Regions from separate parts of the Sandaracinus amylolyticus genome, predicted to be linked through region 1. Evidence: riboswitches for the same ligand, from Rfam matches in the RefSeq annotation. Region 1 holds a riboswitch; each other region holds the start of a gene.
The links. A riboswitch is a leader RNA that binds a small molecule or an ion and turns the genes downstream of it on or off. The one in region 1 is predicted to bind cobalamin.
Positions count from the first base shown of each region.

Region 2: it holds a riboswitch for cobalamin, as region 1 does, so the genes downstream of both, DB32_RS07165 (TonB-dependent receptor plug domain-containing protein) here and DB32_RS29105 (LIC_13355 family lipoprotein) in region 1, are expected to answer to the same signal.
Region 3: it holds a riboswitch for cobalamin, as region 1 does, so the genes downstream of both, DB32_RS41260 (ribonucleoside-diphosphate reductase subunit alpha) here and DB32_RS29105 (LIC_13355 family lipoprotein) in region 1, are expected to answer to the same signal.

Region 1 is NZ_CP011125.1:6,879,098-6,881,354, forward strand. Features, by position in the region: gene cobT (nicotinate-nucleotide--dimethylbenzimidazole phosphoribosyltransferase) at 1-495, opposite strand, end outside; gene DB32_RS29105 (LIC_13355 family lipoprotein) at 492-1,223, opposite strand; cobalamin riboswitch at 1,346-1,530, opposite strand; gene DB32_RS29110 (glycosyltransferase family 2 protein) at 1,591-2,257, shown strand, end outside; gene DB32_RS29115 (rhodanese-like domain-containing protein) at 2,231-2,257, opposite strand, start outside.
Region 2 is NZ_CP011125.1:1,704,119-1,706,375, reverse strand. Features, by position in the region: gene DB32_RS07165 (TonB-dependent receptor plug domain-containing protein) at 1-1,057, opposite strand, end outside; cobalamin riboswitch at 1,137-1,354, opposite strand; gene DB32_RS07160 (pyridoxamine 5'-phosphate oxidase family protein) at 1,452-2,099, opposite strand; gene pdxR (MocR-like pyridoxine biosynthesis transcription factor PdxR) at 2,165-2,257, shown strand, end outside.
Region 3 is NZ_CP011125.1:9,756,664-9,758,920, forward strand. Features, by position in the region: gene DB32_RS41260 (ribonucleoside-diphosphate reductase subunit alpha) at 1-824, opposite strand, end outside; cobalamin riboswitch at 1,024-1,254, opposite strand; gene DB32_RS41265 (protein adenylyltransferase SelO) at 1,354-2,257, opposite strand, start outside.

The DNA.
Region 1 (2,257 bases):
CACCGCGAGCTCGTCGATCGCGCTCACGGCGTCGACCGCGGCACGCCGCACGCGCTGCGCGTCATCGGGCGACACCGCGCGCGCCTCGCGCAGATCGCCGAGGGCCACGTCCGCGACGTCGTCGCGGATCACGCGACGGCCGTCGCGCTGCGGAGGAACACGCGGAGCCGCGACACCGACGTCGAGCACGACCAGCGGCACTCCGAGCGACGCGCACATCACGCTCGCCGCCGCCCCACCCCGCGCGAGGTTGTCGATCATCGCGCGCGTCACCTCGGCCGGATACGCCGAGACGCCATGCTTCGTGACCGCGTGATCGCTCGCCGCGATCAGCGCCGTCGCGGGTCGGCTGCGCGGCCGGACGCGGCCTTGGATCGCCGCCATCGTCGCGACCACGTCCTCGAGCGCGCCGAGGCTGCCGCGCGGTTTGGTCAAGCTCGCTTGACGATCGCGCGCACGCGCCGTGGCGTCGTGATCGAGCGCCGGGAGCGTCACCGCGTCACCACGTAGCGCGCGTACACGCCGTCGATGTCCGAGCCGTTGCTGGTCGGGTCGCGCGGATAGTTGCGTCCGGTCTCGGGGTTCACGCGCATCGCCGCGCTCTCGAGCCGCACGTAGCGCGCGCCCTCGCGACGAATCGACGCGCCCTCGCCTTCGTCGGGCAGCGACGAGAGATCGAACGCGTCGCCGCCCGCCGCGATGGGATCGAAGGGATCCACGTCGTTCGTCTCGACGTTCAGCAACACCGGCGTGATCCCCGCGAACCCGACCCAGTCCTCCGGCGCGATCGAGTACCTCGTCGGATCTTCGGCCGCGTAGTCGTGCGGGAGATCGACCCACGTCTCTCCGTCGCGCGACACCGACACGATGATCGGGTCCATGAAGTTCCCGCTCGCGCCCGCGGCGCGGAACCCGTTCTCGAAGACGACGAGATCCGCGCCCGGTCCGTCGGCGATCACCGCGCCGCTCCAGCCGAGCACGAGGTGCGTGCGCGTCGCGTAGTCGAGCGAGTACACGTCGAACGAGCCCTGCGTCGGTCCGCCGCCGCGCACGCCGTTGATCGCCTTGTCGGGATCGCCGAACCCCTCGCCGGTCGCGCCCGGCGCGTCGACGATCTCGTCCGCGAGCACCGCTTCGTCGGGAAGCGGCGCCGCGGCATCGTCGCGAACGATCCCCGCATCGACATCCTGCGTCGCGCTTTCGCCGCACCCGACGAGCAACACGATCGCGACGCACCACGCACTTCGCTGCTGACCCACGAGTCCCTCGCCGCCATTCCGCGGTTCCGGCCGTGTCCGCGCGACGTCCCTCGAGTCGCGTGGACCGCCCGCGCACCGGGCGCGGGCACTCTCGGCAGGTCTTCGGGCTCGCAGGCGTGGCTCTCGAGGAGCCTCCTACTGATCGTGCCTTCCCGCGCCCACAGGCGCAGTGGTCGCCACGACGTTCGTTCCTGCACACCGCTGCGGGGCAGCGCCGGAGTCGCACCGGCTTCCCTCGAGGCGAGCGTTCGCGACGCCCGCACCGAAAGCAGCGCCGAGCGTGGCCAGCGAGGCGACGCGCGTCAACCGGGCGTGCGCTACGGTGCGCGCGATGATCGTCGACGTCGTCATTCCCGCGCTCGACGAAGAGCGTGCGCTGCCGCTGGTGCTCGCGGAGATCCCACGCGACGTCGTGAGGCGCGTCGTCGTGTGCGACAACGGCTCGCGCGATCGCACCGCCGATATCGCGCGCGAAGGCGGCGCGATCGTGGTGCACGAGCCGCGGCGCGGATACGGCTCGGCGTGCCTGCGCGCGCTCGCCGAGATCGCGTCGGAGCCGCCCGACGTGGTCGTGTTCCTCGATGGCGATCGCAGCGATCATCCGAGCGAGATCACACGCCTGCTCGAGGCGATCTCGAGCGGCGCCGACCTCGTGATCGGCTCGCGCGTGCTCGGACGGCGCGAGCGCGGCTCGCTCACGCCGCAGCAGATCGCGGGCAACGCCGTCGCGTGCGTCGCGCTGCGTCTGCTCTACGGCGCGCGCTACACCGATCTCGGTCCGTTCCGCGCGATTCGCTGGAGCGCGCTGCAGAAGCTCGACATGGGCGATCCCGACTACGGCTGGACGGTCGAGATGCAGATCAAAGCGGCGCGACGCGGGCTGCGACACGCCGAAGTGCCAGTCTCCTATCGACGTCGCGTCGGAGTCTCGAAGGTGAGCGGCACGGTACGAGGCACCGTGATGGCGTCGATCACGATCCTCCGCTGGCTCGCACGAC
Region 2 (2,257 bases), 5.2 Mb from region 1:
GCCGATCGTGACGCGCGGTGAGCAGGGCGCGCACTGCGAGCTCGCGCACCGGTGACCAGCTCCCGGCGATGCGACCGAACGCGCGGAGCTGCCGATCGTCGCTCGCGTGCTGTCCGGTGCCGAGCTCGTTGAGGCGATCGAGGAACGCCGCGCGCCCGTACCAACCGCCGCCCATCACCTCGAGCGAGAGCGACGGTCCTCCGAGCCGATACGCGACGCTGCCCGCGTAACGATCGGTCGCGCGCCGCGCTTCGCTCGCGAGCTGCGATCCCGCGCCGGGCACGCCCGAGGCGCGGCTCACCCAGAGCATCACCGCCTCGAGCTCGCCGACGTCGAGCGGCACCTCGAGGTGGAGCAGGCCGCTCGCGCCGCGCGTGCCCGCGTTGCGGCGCGCGCGCTCGCGATCGTCGGTCGGATCGAGCCGCGTGCCGCCGTCGTCGACGAAGGGATGATCGTTGTCGGCGGCGTCGAACGAGAGCGCGACGAGCGACGAGAGCCCGTCACCGCGCACCGCGCCCCACGCCCGCGCGATCCCGGTGTCGAACGATCCGTACGAGACCGATGCGCCCGCGCGACGGCCCTCGGCGCGCGAGGGCACGAGCCGGATCACGCCGCCGATCGCGCCCTCGCCGAGCATCGCCGGCGCGCCGCCGCGATAGACCTCGATCGCCGCGATCGAGCCGAGGTCGATCGCGCCCAGATCGAACGCCCCGAGATCGGGCCCGGTGAGCGGGAGATCACCGAGCATCACCGTCGAGTGCGCGACGTCCGCGCCGCGCAGGCTCAGCCCGAGCGGCTGACCGAACGCCCCGGTCCCGAGCGCACGCGCGCCGGGCACCCGCGCGAGCACGTCGCGCATCGACTCCACGCGCGTCGTGTCGATCTCCACCCGCGTGCTCGACGCCGTGGGATCGAGCGGCGTGCGTGACGCGATCGGCCGCTCGACCTCGGCACGCGCGCGGAACGTCGCATCGCCGCCGTCCTGCGCGCGCGCCAGCGCGCACGACACGACCGACCCGACGAGCCACCACGCGAGCACGAGACGCACGAACGCCACGCGACCTCCGCGGCGACGCGCGAGCGCACGCCGCCGGTGCGCGGGCCTTCCCTCGAGGCCCGAGGCACGCCGTGCGATCGACCGCACGACACCAACGGCAGGTCTTCGGGCTCGCAGGCGCGGGCCGGGATCGGCCCACCTACTGGTCGCGCCTTCCCGCGCGCCTCGCGATGGAGAACGCGCAGTGGTCGTCGCGACGGTCGTTCCTGCACACCGCTGCGGGGCAGCCCCGGATTCTCACCGGGTTCCCTCGGGGCGATCGGTCACTCCGATCGCACCGCTGGCGGGCCGGACCCTGAGCGAGCGGAGGTGCGATGTCAAATCCGAGCGCGCGCTGCGAGCCTCGCGCGACGCGCGACGTCGAGTGGTGGCGACGCCACTCCGACGAATGCGATCAGCGGAGCTGCGCGGGCACGTCCGGCGTCGGCCGCGTCGTGCTGTCGGCCTCGGGCTCCGGATCGCTCGCGACGAGGCGGAGCGGCACCACGCCGGCCCAGCACGGCTCCTTCATGTCGTCGGCATCGTCGATCGGACCGCCGCTGCGGATCTTCGCCGACGCGTGCTCGATCTCCACGGCGATCACCTTCGTCGCATCGAGCTCCCAGTCGTACGGCGCGCGCGTCTCGCGACTGCGCCCGCGCGCCATGCGGTCGACGAGCAGCGTCATCGCCTCGCCCTTCTCGTCACGGCCTTCGACGAGACGCGCCTTCCCGGTGAGCACGACCGAGCGATAGTTCATCGAGTGGTGGAACGCGCTGCGCGCGAGCACCAGCCCGTCGAGCAGCGTCACCGTGATCGAGAACGGCGCGCCGCCGAGCAGTCCATCGAGCGAGCGATTCGCGATCGCGCCGTGCACGTAGATCGTCTCTCCCGCGCGGGCGAAGGCGGTCGGCATCGCGATCACGTGCTGCCCGGTCGAGCACGCGAGATGGCAGATCAACGCTTCGTCGAGGATCGCGTGCACGACGTCGCGGTCGTAGCTCCCGCGCTCGGGGTGTCGCTTGATCCGCGTCGCGTCGGAGGCCGGGTACACGTTGCTCATGGCGTCGACTCTGCACGTGACTGGATGGTCGTGTACGTCCAGAATGCACGTGGAGACACCTCCAGTTGTCGCGCCACGAAGAAGCCCTCGCGCTCGATCCCGACGAGCTCCGGCGCACGCGCGGCCCGAGCCTCGCAGCGCGCGTCGCGAACCTCCTC
Region 3 (2,257 bases), 2.9 Mb from region 1:
TGCCCGTTCGTGCTGCGGATCAGCGAGCCGCGCGCGCGCACTCGGTGGTAGGCGAGGCCGATCCCGCCCGAGAACTTCGAGAGCATCGCGACGTCGGCATAACGTCGATAGATGCTGCCGAGATCGTCCTCCGGCGAGTCGAGGAGGAAGCAGCTCGAGAGCTGCTCGTAGCGAGTGCCCGAATTGAAGAGCGTGGGCGAGCTCGGGAGATACGAGAGCGTCGAGAAGCGCTCGTAGAGCTCCAGCGCGTCACTCACCGAGTCGGAGAGCGCGGTCGCGACCCGCAGGAAGAACTGCTGCGGCGTCTCGACGACGAGGCGCGCCTCGGGGTGGCGCAGCAGATATCGATCGTAGAGCGTACGGAGGCCGAAGTACTCGAAGAGCTGATCGCGCTCGGGGCGAATCGCGTCGTTCAGTTTGCGCGCGTGTCGAGCGACCGACTCGAACAGGCGATCATTGACGAGGCCGAGCCGATGTCCGGTCGCGATCGACTGGGAGAACGCGTGGATCTCCTGGCCGCGCACTTCCTTGTCGACGTACGACGCGAGCAGGCGCGCCGCGAGCTTCGCGTACTGCGGCTCTTCCGCGATCAGCGCGGCCGCGGTGTGGATCGAGAGCTGATCGAGCTCCCGCGTCGTCGCGCCGTCGTAGAGCCCGCCGATGGTGCGCGTCGCGACGCGCATCGGGTCGACGTCGTCGAGCCCCCCGGCGCAGCGCCGCACGGCGCGCACGATCTTGTCGACGTCCACCGCCTCGCGTGTCCCGTTGCGCTTGGTCACGCGCATCGTCGTCCGAGTGCTCGACTCGCTCGTCTCGATCTGCATGTCGTCCTCCGTGCGTCGCAGTGCGGACGGACGAGGGCGCGACGCGTGCGAGCTCGCTGCTCACACACGTGCGACCTCCGCCCCCGCGGGCGGCCGAGATCCACGCGAGCGAGCACGACGGAGAGATCGAGCGCACACGCTCGACATCGCCAGTCGGCCCTCCCACGAGGCCCCAGGTCGGACCGAGTGACGGATGTCTCCCCGCACTCGGGCGCTGGCAGGTCTTCGGGCTCACGAGCGCTTCGCGTCCGAGGACACGATTCCTACTGGCCGTCGCTTCCCAATCCCGCCTCCTCTCGAAAGAGGAGTGGAGACCAGTGCGCCGTCACGGCGTTCGTTCTCGCTGACCGCTGCGGGGCAGCCCTGGATTCACACCAGGTTCCCTGTTCGCCCGAGCGAACGCCCGGGCACCAGCACGAGGGCGACCATAGGCGACGTGACGCTACGTCGTCAAGCAATATGTGGTGGTGCTCAGCGCGCGAGAGCCACTATGGCTAGTGGCTCACGGCTGCTACGAGCTGCGCCGTCGCTACGAGCTGCAGGAGAGCATCGAGCACCCGACGCGATGGCGCGCCCACTCGGGCCGCTTCATCGCGTACTCGTCCTTGCCCGGCTGGTCGTCGTAGGGACGTCGCAGCACGTCGAGCAGCGCGAGCACCTTGCCGGGATCGCCCTTCTCCGCGTCGTCGATCGCGAGCTGAGCGAGGTAGTTGCGACAGACGTACTTCGGATTGACCGCGTTCATCTTCGCGCGGCGCTCCACATCGTTCGTTCCGTCGGCGCGCACGCGCTCCGCATATCGACGCAGCCACGTCGCGACGCGATGTCGATGATCCTCGGGCGGCTCTCCGTAGAACGCGTCTTCGAGCGGCGCGATCAGCGCGGCATCGGTCACGTCGCCGGGATCGCTGGGCACGTCCGCGAGGCGCCGGAAGAAGATCGTCATGTCGGTCTCGAACGCCTCGAGCAGCTCGTAGAGCTCCTGCACCATCGGGACGTCGTCGCCCGCGGGGCCCACGTCGAGCGCGCGGAGACCGAGCTTCTTCGCGATCATCTCGGCCTCGCGCGCCTCGAGCGTCTCGCCGTACGTCATCAGCGCGCGCTCGAGGATCGCCACGTCGTCGCCCACCAGCGGCACCAGCGCGCGCGCGAGCCGCTGCAGGTTCCACCACGCGACGTTGGGCTGATGCCCGTAGCGATAACGACGACCGCCGGCGTCGGTCGTGTTCGGCGTCCAGCTCGGGTCGTAGCCCTCGAGCCATCCGTACGGGCCGTAGTCGATCGTGAGCCCGAGGATCGACATGTTGTCGGTGTTCATCACGCCGTGGACGAAGCCTACGCGCATCCAGTGCATCACCATCTCGGCGGTGCGGCGGCACACCTCCGCGAGCCATGCGCCGTAGGTCTCGCGCGAAGGCGCGCCGAGATGCGCG